Regions from separate parts of the Paenibacillus hexagrammi genome, predicted to be linked through region 1. Evidence: riboswitches for the same ligand, from Rfam matches in the RefSeq annotation. Region 1 holds a riboswitch; each other region holds the start of a gene.

Region 1 (3,576 bases):
ATAATGGCGATGAATACGGAAGAACAGGAAGATCACGAGCGGCAGGAAAATGAACACCATCCAGATCTGGCTGAACTTGGTGAAAATGAAGATGAGTGTAATCGTCAGCGTTGTGATCATGCCGATCGTATTAATTAACAGCTTGATGATCCAGCCTTCCGGCTTCAACCGGATCCAGCGAACCATCATGCCGAATTGGGATAAGGTAAAAGGGATGAAAACACCTACTGCGTATAGCGGAATGAGATTCTCCGTATCCCCATGGAACACGATGACGAGCAGGGCTGATAACACACCTAAGATAATGATACCATTGGAAAATCCCAAACGGTCGCCCCGTACCTTGAACATATGCGGCATGAATTTATCTTTTGCCAGCATGAAGGCAAGGAGAGGAAAAGCAGCATACGCCGTATTCGCAGCTAGGAAGAGAATCAAGGCAGTCACGCCTTGGATCAAATAATACAGCACGCCGCGGCCGAATGTCGCCTCCGCAATTTTGGAGACTACGGTTTCCTCCGGTGTAGGGGAGATGCCGTACCAATAGGCCAGCAAGCTAATACCGATAAACATGCTGCCCAGAATCATGCCCATGGCCACCAGCGTCTTGGCCGCGTTCTTCTCAGCAGGCTGTTTGAAGTTGGGAATTGCATTCGAGACGGCTTCGACACCTGTTAATGCGGAGCAGCCCGAGCTGAAGGCCTTGAGCAGCAGGAACAGGCTCACGTTGCTTACGGCCGTACCTAGCTCAGGTACCTCTGCGTGGATGCCGCCCATCACATATTTGATTAAACCCGCGATGATGAGAACGAAGATGGCCGCGACAAACAGATATACCGGCAGAGCCAGAATGGAGGCCGATTCCGTGATGCCTCGCAGGTTCATGATGGTTAGAAACAAAATCATAATGAGCGACACGAGGACGCGATGATCGTGCAAGGATGGAAATGCTGACGTAATCGCGTCTGTCCCCGCGGACGAGCTAACTGCGACGGTCAATATATAATCCACGAGCAGGGAGCCTCCGGCAATCAGGCCGGTGCCCACGCCTAGATTATCTTTGGCGACAAGATAGGCGCCTCCCCCCGAGGGATACGAGTAGATGGTCTGGCGATAGGAAAGAATGAGAATCGTCAAGAGTCCGAGGACGGCTATGGAAATGGGGATGGAGTACCATACCGCTGCGAATCCAAGCGTGACGAGCACGATGAGAATTTGCTCCGTTCCGTAAGCGACGGATGACAAGGCATCCGATGACAGGACAGCCAGCGCTTTCATCTTGGAAAGCTTCTCTTCCTCAAGTTCTCCCGATTTCATCGGTTTACCGATCACAACACGTTTTAGTTTGTTTCCCATCAGGTAACCCCCACCTTAACTTTCCGTTAGTTTGCCCAAGTTGAATAAATTCCATATTTGCCAGGCCGGTTTTGGACAGCAAAAAACCACAGGGTGTGAGCCCTGCGGTTTCGTAAATATCAGCATGGATTCATCCCTCTCCCATCTTCCGCTTACGAGGTTAGCTGTCGGATTCGGGCAATGAGAGCAGCCCTACGTTCCCGGCGTGGCCGGTACGATTCACCCCTAAGGCGTGAAAGCCTTGTTGGTTCCCCCGATTTTCTTAACGAAAACTCAGCGATAAAAGGAATTATTCAATTGTTCGTTTTAGCTACGTTTTGAATATTACGCTCGATATCTTGTTTAGTAAAGGTGGGTTGCAGCCACAAAATGCTCGGCAGTACTGCACTTATGAACAGGAATGCGCTTACATGTGTATCAATCTTACGCTATCTCCCGAAATGTAGTTGTAGCACCGGATTTCATGAAAATTGAAAAAAGAAAGGCTCAGTCAGCAGCGAAGAGCCGGTACTGACCAAGCCTTACAAGAATCGTTATGGGGTGATGAGCTGGAAGGTCTCCCAACCACCGGCAGTTGTACGATTGGCGATCAAGGGGCTGGCGCCCCCATTGTCGGCGCAGACATATTTGCCGTTGGCCGCAGCTTTCAAAGTAATCCCGCCCGATACGGAAGCGACTTGGAAAGTCTCCCAGGCTCCGATGGAGGTGCTTCGCGCGATGAGCGCGTCAGCTCCGGCGTTCTCGGAGGCCACATACTTGCCGTTAGCCAGCGATTTTAAAGCAATATTGCCGTTACCTAGGTCTACCTTCTCGAAGGTTTCCCAGGCGCCGCCTACGGATGAACGATTAGCAATCAGCGCGCTGGCTCCTGCGTTCTCAGCTGTAACGTACTGATTATTGGCCAGGGCTTTGATCGAAACCAGGTCACGAGTCGGCGTGCCGTTCCATTTGAAGGTCATGGCTGCGCCTGCCGGTATGGACTGGATGAACGATTGCTTTCCCCATTTGATTTTCACATTCTGGCTGCTGGAAGTCCGGTTGTAAGCGACTACGACCTTGGAGCCGTCCGGATTTTTGAAAGCGACATTCTCGGAGGCTGCCGTCATAGCTCGGCGTATCGATGCGGTAAGCGCCGGGAACGACAAATTTACTGAAATGTCCGATTAAATAGTAGTGCTGGTTGTAGGTCACTTGATCGGTAGCGTCGGAGCGGATTTTGATCATACCGTAGTTAATGCTGCTGCTCAGAAGTGTCGGACCGTTGTTTTGGTCCAGCGCAATGTTCCAAGCGATGAAGGATTTGGCCCAGTTTCTAGGTATGGTGATGAGTTCGTGCATGATGTTGCTGAAGCTGTCGTTCCAGGAGCCGAAGCCGCCCTCGGTGAACCAGATATCTTTGTCCGGGTGATTGTTATGGACCGTAGTCATGGCAGAAGGGTCGCCGCCGTAATGATGAAATCCGCTGCCTGCGGTATAGCCGGCTGCCCCCGAATCGTTCAGAATTGCTTCAGGATAGTACGAGTTATCAAAGTTGTGATCGTAGGCGATGATCTTGGTATTCAGTCCTGCGCCTCTGAGCGTCGGTCCCAAATAATCGCGGATAAAGCCGATCTGATCGTTCGTGGACATGGACATCGTAGGGTAGGTGCTAGTGGTGTAAAGCGGTTCATTCTGCGGCGTAATGGCATAGATCGGAATGCCTTGGCCTTGGTAAGCCTGAATGAACTTCTTCATGTAATTGGCGTATACGGAATAGGCTTCCGGATTGAGGTAGCCTCCTCCCGTCATGGAACCGCTGGATTTCATCCAACCTGGCGCACTCAAGGCGTTGCGATTACCTTGAGATTTGCGTTCTTGGCGATAGCTTGCTTGACCATAGGCACAATGTAAGGGAGGTCTCTGGAGATCGAGAAGTGGTCGAGATTCCAATCCCATGCCGTATCCGCGTAGCTGTAGGCTTCCCAGTTAAAGTCGGAGGCTCCGATGGTCTGACGCAGCATGCTGAGCCCGATGCCTGATTGTCCAAAGAGCTTCTCCATCACTTCAGCTCTCTTGCTGTCACTCAGCTTGTTTTGGAGCAGCCAAGCCGAGGCGTCAGTCATGGAAGCGCCGAATCCGTCCATCTGCTGGTACTTCAAGTCCTCATTCACATCAATGGTATAGGAAGCGCTTCCATAATCCGCCGCAAAAGCTTTATCAGCTTGCCGGGTTAATGCCGTA
Region 2 (3,576 bases), 150 kb from region 1:
TGGGAATACCGAGGCCATCAAGAATATGCGGACAATGTCTACATGCGCGCCAAGCTTGTACTAAGAGCAATTGAGAAACAGGTCGGCACGAAAACGATGGATAAGATTATGTCAACTTATTTTCAACGTTGGGAGTTCAAACATCCGACTACACGGGATTTCCAAGCCGTCGTCGAAGACGTTACGAAGACGAAGTGGGACGAATTCTTCAACCAGTACGTGTACGGCAGTATGATGGCCGATTATTCTGTCGAACGGATTCATGTTGCACCCGCTTCACTTGCAGATGGCAATTCTGGCTATGAAAGCACGGTGCTGATCTCGAAGCGCGGCGGCAATTCGCCGGAAGTGCCGATTCAGTTCCATTTTAAGGATGGCAGCACTTTGGATAAAACCTGGAGCGGAGCGGAAAGCAGCATCGAGTATAAGCTTGCAGGCGCCTCACCGATTGACTGGGTAAGGATTGATCCGAATTATTCGCTCGTTCTGGAAAATAAACATATCAATAACTTTATGCTAACTGAGGTTGACCCCACTTGGAAAATCCGCTGGAATTTGGGCATCATTCAATTCCTGCAGACGGTCTTCGGCTGGGTCGCTTGGTAGAAAGGGGGACGCCGCGTGACATCGTATATGAAATCCGGCTTTCGGGCCGCCGTGCAGCAGCCTTTCGCCGTGATTGTCCTGTTCTTGTACCAGTTGGGCTGGGGCATGGCTCTCTACAAAATGGTTCAATCTGTTCTCGTTCCGCTCATGCACCGGTTTCCCGGCAGCAGCCAGCCCAAGCTCGCGATGCAGCTGTTCTTGGCCGAGGGGCAGTTCCAGCTGTTCAAAACCGACGTAAGCTATTCCTATCTCTGGACTCTCGTCATCCTCCTCGGGGTGCGCATGCTGTTGACACCAATGCTCAATGCCGGCATTTATTATTCGATCACACATACGGAACAAAATGCGGGCTATCGATTTTTCAAAGGAATCAGAGAGTTATCCTTATCGTTCTTTCTCTGTTATGCGGCCCGGGTTGCACTTACCATGCTGCCTCTGATCTGGCTCATTCCGGAGGTTCAATCCATCTATGCCCACAGCACCTCCTATGAGAGTGCCGCCTTATCCATGCTGCCATGGCTAGGGGGACTGCTCGCCTACGGCTTTATTCTGCACCTGCTCTTTATGCATGTTCAGTTTGCCCTGGCACTGCGCAGCGGCATCATCGCCACAATCGGCGCCTTCCTTCGCCATCTGCTGCCGATTGTGACTATCGCCCTGCTGCTTGTCATCGGCTCGGGACTATTGGCAGGTGTTACCGTCACTGCAACTTATATCTGGGCAGGACTGCTTGCCCTGATGATTTATCAGCTATTCCCCTTGTTCAACATGTTTCTTCAAATGTGGGCATTAACCTCTCAATATCATCTCTGGTCAGCCAAAAACAACTCTTAATCGATAGTAGAATGGCACATATGCTGTACAAAAACAGCCTAAATTCATCGAAAATGCCGGGTCCCTTGAAAAAGGGGCTATTTTTTTGTCTATTTTGAGAAGTTTCACACATATTTTTATAGAATAGCGCATAGGAAGGAGGAATTTCTTATGTTTATGACGAATCCTTCGGATTAGGATAAAAAAAACCAACAAATCATGCCGAATTCCCGATTAATTTTGGGAAACGGGGGAACCACTCCGGGTGAATTGATCTTGCTAGACAGGGATCATAGGGAACCTTCAACCGAACCCTCCAGCTAACCTCGTAGGCACCGGAAGGAGACAAGCAGTTGAAAAAGGTTGTTGCTCTCGTTTTCAGTCTTGTTCTATGTTTGAGTTTGAGTGTAGGGAAGCGCTTTCGCAGCACAATCCACAATGGATGAAACGGTTGACGGATTGCTCGGAACTCCGTACAAGTACGCGGGTACGACAACAAAGGGTTTTGATTGCTCCGGATTTACCGCTTACGTGTTCGCGCAATTCGGCATTGACCTTCCTCATAGCTCTAAAGCACAAGACGAAGAAGGCTACTGGGTTGACAAAAAGACCTTCGCAAAGGCGATCTTGTCTTTTTCAACACAGGAGGCGACGGTGTTTCTCACGTAGGCATCTATCTTGGCGACGGTGAGTTTGTACATGCCGCAACCAACGACGGTGTAGTGAAAAACAAATTAAGTGAGTCCTATTATGCTAAGCGTTATGTATCTGCGCGCCGTGTACTCTGGGACGATATTTACAACCAGCTGACTGCTGAATCCAATTAATTAAATGATTGCTAACGAATAAAGCCCCGGCATAGCTTCGCTCCTAATTCGAGCAGCCCGCAGGGCTTTTATTCTTTTTTCTGGAGGCATGGCATATGAAATTGTTCATACATCGAAAAGACTTACGGATCGAGGACCTGACTGCATTCGACTATCTGTTCGCAGGGGGCACCCTTCCGTTCATCTGCTCATTCTGGATCCATATCTTCTGCGCAACAACCGGCATGCGGAGCACAGCGGAGTTTGCTTCTTGAGCTATGTCAGAAGACTGCAGACTGTATACGCCGAGGCCGGCAAAATCCTTCACATCGTCTACGGGGAGCCTACGGAGGTGATGGACCTTGCGTTGGGACTAGCCCGTTTTGACGAGGTCGTTGTTCATCAGGACTTTACGCCTTATGCCGTCGTGCGCGACCGCAAGCTGCGGGAAGTCGCCCAAGCCCACGGTGTGAAATGGACATCTCTTATCGATCATACCTTGACCGATCTTGCAGATTTTCAAAGATTTGCTCAAAAGAACGAGCCATACAAGGTGTACACTCCGTTCTTCCGCAAATGGACGGCCTATCTGCAGATGTTCTACCGCCCCTCTTCTCCGCTCTCCCTAAAGGACCTGCAAACTGTCAGTCTAATGGATTTCGAAGGCGGAGCAGACGTTTTGAATTCGTTTCGTTTGCCTTTCGAGTTGGGTACTTTCACGGCTCCTGATGATCCAAATGAGAGGCTGCGGGACTTTCTCGAGGACCACCTGCCTTTCTATGCGGAGCGCAGGGACCACTATGCCTATGACGGTACCAGCTCACTCAGCGCAGCTATCAATACAGGCGCCATCTCGATTCGCCATGTGTATGAGAAGCTTCTTGAGCATGAGCAGTCCGCTGCCTGGCTCAGACAGCTGGCTTGGCGGGATTTTTATATCTATCAATCGGTGTATGATGGTGACTTTTTCAAATACGAAAAGAAATACGATCTGTCGTCCCTAGATGATCGACATTTTGAGAGCTGGCGCAAGGGAGAGACTGGGATTCCGATTATTGACGCAGCGATGACGGAATTGAATGAGACCGGACATATGCCGAACAGGCTGCGCATGGTCACGGCTATGTTCTTGACCAAGAATCTACTGTGTCCGTTTACACTCGGCGAGCAGTATTTCCGCTACAAGCTCAGCGATTACGACAACACGCTGAACCGGGGCGGTTGGTTATGGTGCGCTTCGCTAGGCTTCGATGCCGCCCCCTACTTTCGCATCATGAATCCGGTCACGCAGTCGGCCACTCATGATCCGTCAGGACAGTATATTCGCAGATGGCTGCCTCAACTGGCAGCG
Region 3 (3,576 bases), 1.4 Mb from region 1:
TCAATATAAGTTTCACCGATGACGTACCAAATGCTGCTATTACGCAGAATCCACGGCTCTCGTCCCAATCTCATGCTGTCGATAATTTTATGCTTCTGGTTGTACGATTCGTCTTTAGGGAATTGCTTGGATCGAATAAAATAAAGTCCCAACAAAATCAAAACAATGGAAATGACGATGGACAGATGGTTGGCAAATAAGATGACAATTCCCGCACCGATCAGCACATAGCCTTTTCGTTCTCTTCGCGATCTGATTCGATGAATACCCAATAGAACGAGGAGAATCGCAAGAATGGGAAAAAAGCCGACCGTATGATCCAGAAGTAAAAAAAGACCGGCCCCGATCAGCAGCAGCGCTGTATTCCGGCTTCGGTTAGGTTTCGTATCTTCTCCCATGTTGCACCTCCTCTGGCTGCTCGATTATAAGATAGGCTGTACACATTGTGGTAAAAAGCCGCTGTGACCGCATTATTCTAGCATACCATAAGAATCTGCGCCCTCCAAGATGAAAAGACGCGACCAGCGCTGCTCTCCGCGCACAGCCCTGCCCCATTTTGGGTGCGACTTGGAGGCGCGTAAGTTGCATGGCGAGCGCTAGCGTGTGGCGCATAGGGCGCATACTCACGTGCGCGCGGCTGCGCCGAGGGCGGACTCGCGGGCTGCGCGGCTGCGCCGAGGACGCGGACTCGCGGGCTGCACGGCTGCGCCGAGGGCGCGGACTCGTGGGCTGCACGGCTGCGCCGAGGGCGGACTCGCGGGCTGCGCGGCTGCGCCAAGGGCGCGGACTCGCGGGCTGCACGGCTGCGCCGAGGGGCGCACATGCTCGTGCTGCGTGGCTGCGCCAAGGGCGCGGACTCGCGGGCTGCGCGGCTGCGCCGAGGACGCGGACTCGCGGGCTGCACGGCTGCGCCGAGGGCGCACTCGCGGGCTGCGCGGCTGCGCCAAGGGCGCACATGCTCGTGCTGTGCGGCACGCTACTTCCGGGAGCGCGCCCGCCCTTCACAGCCGCTGAAGCGGCTGTGCTGCCACTCCTCCCGGAGTCTGCCGCGCACGGCGCGCAGCTCCTCCCGCAAGTTGCAGCTCGCCTCCTTCAGCGTCTCGCGCGACAGCACGGCCGCTTCACGCAGGCCGTGCCAAGCCTCGCGGCCGAGCTCGCGGCCCGCGTGTTCCAGCTCGCGCAGCGCTTCGCGCGAGCCTGCGTCATCATGCGGCCCTGCGCCCCGCGGCCGCATATTGCCTGCAGCGGCGCGAAGCCGCTGCAGCTCCTCTGCTAGTGCCAGGATATCATCCTGGCACTTCCTGTACTGCGCGCGGAGGTCTTCGCGCGCAGCCTCCAGGCGCAGCTTCTCCTGCAGCGCACGCCGCGCCAGGTCCTCGTCGCCAGCTCGCATCGCAAGCTCGGCCTGCTCCGTGCGGAGCTCAGCAAGCTCCTCCGCGTCAACACATTGCAGCCGCAGCTCAACAGCTCGCTGCAGCGCTTCATGATAGCGCTGCTCTGCTGCTTCTATTTCCGATATAGAAAAACCGTATCCGGTCCCCATCTGCCCAACCCGCTTCATACCCATTGTCAATTCCGCCCCTTTACATTCCGAATCTTATGCTTCTATCGTAATCCAAACACTTCACTCTCAAAACGGACTCCCGACTGTATTTCATACTGGACTTAAGTCCAGGTTCCGCCGCACACTTCCACATTTTGGCCGTTGTTGGCCTATAGCCACGATGATAATATAATTGGAGCCGAGTCCGGAGCTCCTCATGCGCCGGTACGGGGGACGATATACTTGGGGTGAATGTGTGCTGTTTCAGAGGCAAACTAGGGAGAACCTTCTTCCCGAACCCGTCAACTAACCTCGGAGGCTTCACTAGAAGGAGGAATCCAATTGAATATTGCTTTAAAAGGGCTGGCTAGCCTAGCTGTGTCTATGACCGTATTGGCAGGAGGCTTATTTTCCCCGCTTCATGCGAATGCAGCCGAGATGGAAGTGAAAGTGCAGGTCAACGATGACCTTGTACAATTTCCGGATGCACAGCCTTTTTTGGACAACAACCATTTTACGCAAGTACCGGTTCGCTTCGTTACAGAGAAGCTTGGATATGCGCTCCATTGGGAAAAAGATGGAGATAAGATCAAAGTGACTTTAAATAATGAGAAACACACGATAACGTTGATCTCAGGGGAAAAAGAAGCAGTCATTGACAATACGCCGGTAGAAATGGACACACACGCCGAATTTCAAGAGGGCCGTGTCTATGTTCCTCTCCGATTCATATCAGAGGCATCCGATGTGCCCGTGCAGTGGGATGCTAGCAGCAATTTAGCTATTTTAAACAAAGACGGCAACCAGCACTCCCCGGATTACCAGGAATTCGAGGCAACCGCTTATTCAGCCGATCCTGCCGAGAACGGCGGCTACGCGGCGTTTGATTTTATGGGCAATCCACTCATGCTGGGAACTGTGGCTGTAGATCCTTCTGTTATCCCGCTGGGTTCCAAGCTGTATATCGAAGGGTACTCATTTGACGGGCTTCCTGCTGGCGGTATGTATGCTTATGCTACGGATACAGGTGGTTCTGTAAAAGGCAACCATCTAGACATCTTTATACCCGCCTCCAAAGAATCGTTAAAGCAATTCGGCATTCAAAAAATTAAAGTGTATAAGTTATCCGAATAAGGACATCTAACGAAAACTAAGCTGGTTGCTGAACAAGGAATGACTATTCCTTACAGCATTCCGGCTTTTTTTCATGTTCCTCACAAATATTGCCTCGGCTTCATGGCGAATAGGTTGGAGAAAAGGGTCAAAGACTATCTCCAAAGGAGGTAACGACCCATGGCTAAGCTCCATCGTAAACTGCTCGTTGCCGCTCAGCTTGCCGCTTCCTTAACCCTCATGACAGGAGCTGTTCCTGTTCCGCAAACTCAGGTAGTTTCAAAAGTTCAGACCACTCAAAAGCTGGTCGCCCTCACGTTTGACGACGGTCCGAATCCCGTCTATACGCCGCAGGTTCTGGATGTACTCAAGCAGTACGATGCGAAAGCAACTTTTTTTGTGTTGGGGAAAAGAGTCCAGATGTACCCTCAAATCGCGATCCGCGAAGTCAATGAGGGGCATGAAATCGCCAACCACACCTACGACCATCATTTTCTGCGGCATGTCTCTCCTAATAAGCTTAAGGAGGAAATCGAACAGACGCAGGATATTATTTTTGATATCACCGAGCAAGTTCCTCACGTGTTTCGCCCTCCCGGCGGTTACTACGATCAATCATTGATTGAACTGGCCAAACAGGATCGTTTTACAGTTGTCATGTGGTCCTGGTATCAAGATACGAAGGATTGGAAGAAGCCCGGTGTTGATAAAATCGTCAGCTCCGTCCTAACTCATATTCATAACGGAGACATTATCCTGTTTCATGATCTGCAGGGCGATTGCTCCCAAACCGTTGAAGCATTAAAGATTCTACTGCCAGAGCTCAAAAAACAAGGCTATCAATTTCTAACGGTCACCGATCTGATAGCAAAAATGAACAAGTAAAGGAAACCTCATAATGAAAGATTTGATAAAGTCAA
Region 4 (3,576 bases), 470 kb from region 1:
TGAGCAGCAGTACCCTCGCAGTGGTGATACAGAGGCCAAAGTGCTGCAATGGCGGCCAATAGCCACAAAGTTTGCAGGGCAAGGCTGTACAGAATCGAGTGTCGAAAATAGCTCCCCATCTGACTTTCCATACGCAGTAAGAACATTCTATCTGCATCTCTTAGAAGTGTACGAATTGGACTTGCCGATAGTGTAGGAACGAGCAGCAGCAGCACAATCCAGAGGTAAGGATAATTTGTCGGAAGCTGCTGTAATGTTTTTGCATAATAATAGGAAGCTACAATGACAAGAAATAACATGAAGCCGACAAAATTACTGCGGGCGGCATATAGCCAATAGCCCATCGTTTCTTTCATATAAAGGTGAAAACGCTGCCTCCATATATCCTCAACACTCATTCTCATGTCCTTCATAAAGAATCACCTTGGATAATGTGATAGAAAATGTCGTCTAATGACGCTTGCGCCAGGCCCGTTTGTGCTCGCAGTCCTTCTATATCGCCATGAGCTGCCATGCGCCCTCGATGCAATACGACAAAGTGGTCGCAATATTTTTCAATGGTAGACAAAATGTGCGATGAGATGAGGAAGCTGGCCCCTTTGTGCTTCATCCTCACCATTAATTCCAGCAGCGAGCGTATCGCAAGCGGGTCGAGGCCAAGAAAGGGCTCATCGATGATATACAGGTCTGGTTCGACCAAGAAAGCGTTCATGATCATAACCTTCTGCTTCATCCCCTTGGACAAATGTCGGGCGAAGCTTTTCAGCTTATCTGTCATGCGGAATTCCTCTAGAAGGATCTGGGATCGCTCCTGATACTGCTCGCGTGTCAGCCCATATGCCATTGCGGTTAATTCCAGATGCTCGGCAATGGTTAATTCCTCATAGAGCTCGGGACTCTCGGGTACATAAGCATAAGAAGAGCGATAAGAGATGGATTGCTCGTCCAGCGTGAGTCCTTTGATGCGAATAACGCCTTTTTGCGGCTGTAGCAGTCCAAGGATGTGTTTAATGGTCGTGCTTTTACCAGCCCCGTTAAGGCCGATTAGACCCACCATTTCACCCTGGCGAATCGAAAAAGTAAGTCCGTGAAGAACAGGCTTGCCTGGAAGATATCCTCCATACAAGGCTTCAAGTTGCAGAATGGGATTCATCGAATGGCCTTCCTTTTCAGCAAATTATTGGAACTTTTCACCCAGTTTTAACCACCACCATTATAAACAAATTCGCTTTTCGTGCCTAATTCCTAGGCTCATTTTGTGAAAATAAGCGTAAAGATGCGTTATATAGAGAAAAACGTATTAAAAGCCGTGATTTATTATTTAAAATGTCTATAATTATTGAATTCCGCGCTTTTTAGCAGGCGACTATCCCTTTACAGGTTGAGATTTACAGCGTAATATACTTTTCATAATAACTTAATAACCAATTTGCCAAATTTCCATTCGCTGAGTCCCATATAAGGGAACGGGGGAACCGCTGCCGGCAAGTCAGTGTTTACGTACAGGCTGATTTGCAAGCAGAATGATTATCAGGGGTGAATCCATTGTGACTGCATGATGCAGGAGCAGGGTAGGGCGACTCTCACGTCCGAATCCGTCAGCTAACCTCGTAAGCGTACCGAGAGAGGTAACGATTGTCGTGTCTAGTCATGTCTACACACATGTATACAAGACCACGGGAAGAGTCCTCTTTCCGCTGGTCTTTTCATTTTTTGGAGATATTTACATCAGGATGCTCATAGGATGAAAAGCGAGGGGGGTGGGACTACCGTTGGCAGCGCAGCGCGTTGTGTGCTGTTGTCGGGAGAACTCCGCTGTAGAGCTGGAGAGGAAGAGGTACGTTAAGTTAAATCACACAAATAACCTTAGTCGCGTCTAATAATCATGCGTAACACACGGGCGGCGAGGCTTTGAAGGAGGACCGAAGAAGTGGGCAACATCTCTTTAACCGAGACCCATGTAAGTCGATCATCCAGCATGTCCTTGGCACTGCGATGGAAGCATGAAAACTTGCGTTTGATCTTAAGTTTGGGTTTGATTTCAATCGCTATGACTTTCATGTTTTTGGTGTTGTTGTACGGTACGGCTACCAAGAGCGTATCCGTAGTTGTGAATGGACAAGAAACCGTTGTGCACACGAAGCAATGGGTCCTGCAACGCCTACTGGATGAACAAGCCATAAAGATAGGGGAGCACGATGAAATTTCTGCTGCGCTGAATACCAAAATCAAAGGCGGAGAGAAATTCGTTATCGAGCATGCTTCACCGATTCAGTTGACTGCTGATGGAAAGACCACCACTGTTTACACAACTGCAAGAACGGTTGAAAGTGCATTGCAGGATTTACATATTGCACTGGGAGACCTCGATAAAGTAACCCCTGAACCAACCGCATCACTGACATCCGGCGATGAGATTAAAGTCGTTCGGGTGAAAAAAGAAATCGAAGAAATGACGGAGCCGATCGCATTCGATACGGAAAAGAAGAATGATGCATCGATCTTGAAAGGTAAGGAGCAGGTCGTCCAGGAAGGTAAAGAGGGCGTTCTGTTGAAAAAGAAAGAGAAGACCTTCGAAGACGGCGTTCTTGTCTCCGAAGCGGTTGTCGATGAACAAGTCCAATCGGAAAGCGTCAATAAAATTGTCGCTATAGGAACCAAGAATCCGGTTGTTGTCTTATCGGCCTCTTCGCCGAGCGTGGATGAAATAGCCAAGAATGGCGTTAAATTCGGTTACAAGCAAATTCTCAAGAATGTGAAGCTTACTGCGTATTCAGCGGGAGTTGCATCTACTGGTAAATCCAAGGATAGCCCTGGTTATGGTAAGACCTATACAGGGACTACCGTAACGGAAGGCAGAACGATTGCCGTAGATCCCAAAGTGGTTCCGCTTGGCTGGTGGGTATACATTGAGGGCGTGGGCTTCCGTCGTGCTGAGGATATCGGCAGCGGCGTGAAGGGGCAGATGATCGACGTGTATTATGACGATGAGAGTCATGCCAATCGATTCGGGACGAAAAGCGGGTTTACCGTCTATATTATCGGACCGAAGAAACCAACGGAGAACTAGCACATCTAGGTGTAAATAAATATCTGCACGGGCAGAATGAAAATAAATAGGAATGATCCGGCTGTGCCGGCGAAAGAAGAGGGGCTCCCTCTTCTTTTTGTGCGTGTAGGGAAAGGAACGGCTGTATGATTAAGGAAGTTATTGTAGTTGAGGGCAAGGATGATACGGCTGCGATCCGGCGTGCGGTACAAGCAGACACCATCGAAACAGGAGGCTCCGCAATTGGAGCTGCTGTGCTCAAACGGATTGCGCTTGCGCAGGAGCGCAGGGGTGTCATTATCTTCACGGACCCCGATCATGCCGGTGAACGGATACGCAAGATTGTAGCTGCCAAGGTTCCTGGCTGCAAGCATGCTTTTATTTCACAAGAACAGGCGGAGTACAAAGGGGATATTGGCGTCGAGAATGCCTCCCCGGAGACGATACGCCACGCACTAAGCCATCTTCGTACAGAATATGAAGCTGCTGTCTCCATGGTGACATGGGAAGATTTGATAGATGCGGGT

Evidence for each region. A riboswitch is a leader RNA that binds a small molecule or an ion and turns the genes downstream of it on or off. The one in region 1 is predicted to bind cyclic di-AMP.
Region 2: linked by a shared signal. The riboswitch ahead of L0M14_RS32150 (C40 family peptidase) and the one ahead of L0M14_RS29085 (APC family permease) in region 1 are both predicted to bind cyclic di-AMP.
Region 3: linked by a shared signal. The riboswitch ahead of L0M14_RS22395 (stalk domain-containing protein) and the one ahead of L0M14_RS29085 (APC family permease) in region 1 are both predicted to bind cyclic di-AMP.
Region 4: linked by a shared signal. The riboswitch ahead of L0M14_RS26895 (resuscitation-promoting factor) and the one ahead of L0M14_RS29085 (APC family permease) in region 1 are both predicted to bind cyclic di-AMP.

Annotation. Positions count from the first base shown of each region.
Region 1 is NZ_CP090978.1:6,334,614-6,338,189, forward strand. Features, by position in the region: gene L0M14_RS29085 (APC family permease) at 1-1,356, opposite strand, end outside; cyclic di-AMP (ydaO/yuaA leader) riboswitch at 1,490-1,645, opposite strand; gene L0M14_RS29090 (fascin domain-containing protein) at 1,890-2,462, opposite strand; partial or broken gene L0M14_RS29095 (glycoside hydrolase family 30 protein) at 2,557-3,576, opposite strand, start outside.
Region 2 is NZ_CP090978.1:6,481,655-6,485,230, reverse strand. Features, by position in the region: gene L0M14_RS29835 (M1 family metallopeptidase) at 1-606, shown strand, start outside; gene L0M14_RS29830 (hypothetical protein) at 622-1,440, shown strand; cyclic di-AMP (ydaO/yuaA leader) riboswitch at 1,630-1,769, shown strand; partial or broken gene L0M14_RS32150 (C40 family peptidase) at 1,858-2,246, shown strand; gene L0M14_RS29820 (cryptochrome/photolyase family protein) at 2,335-3,576, shown strand, end outside.
Region 3 is NZ_CP090978.1:4,947,938-4,951,513, forward strand. Features, by position in the region: gene liaF (cell wall-active antibiotics response protein LiaF) at 1-398, opposite strand, end outside; gene L0M14_RS22390 (PspA/IM30 family protein) at 977-1,567, opposite strand; cyclic di-AMP (ydaO/yuaA leader) riboswitch at 1,731-1,879, shown strand; gene L0M14_RS22395 (stalk domain-containing protein) at 1,886-2,677, shown strand; gene L0M14_RS22400 (polysaccharide deacetylase family protein) at 2,837-3,541, shown strand.
Region 4 is NZ_CP090978.1:5,863,592-5,867,167, reverse strand. Features, by position in the region: gene L0M14_RS26905 (ABC transporter permease) at 1-413, opposite strand, end outside; gene L0M14_RS26900 (ABC transporter ATP-binding protein) at 410-1,153, opposite strand; cyclic di-AMP (ydaO/yuaA leader) riboswitch at 1,436-1,633, shown strand; gene L0M14_RS26895 (resuscitation-promoting factor) at 1,931-3,070, shown strand; gene rnmV (ribonuclease M5) at 3,196-3,576, shown strand, end outside.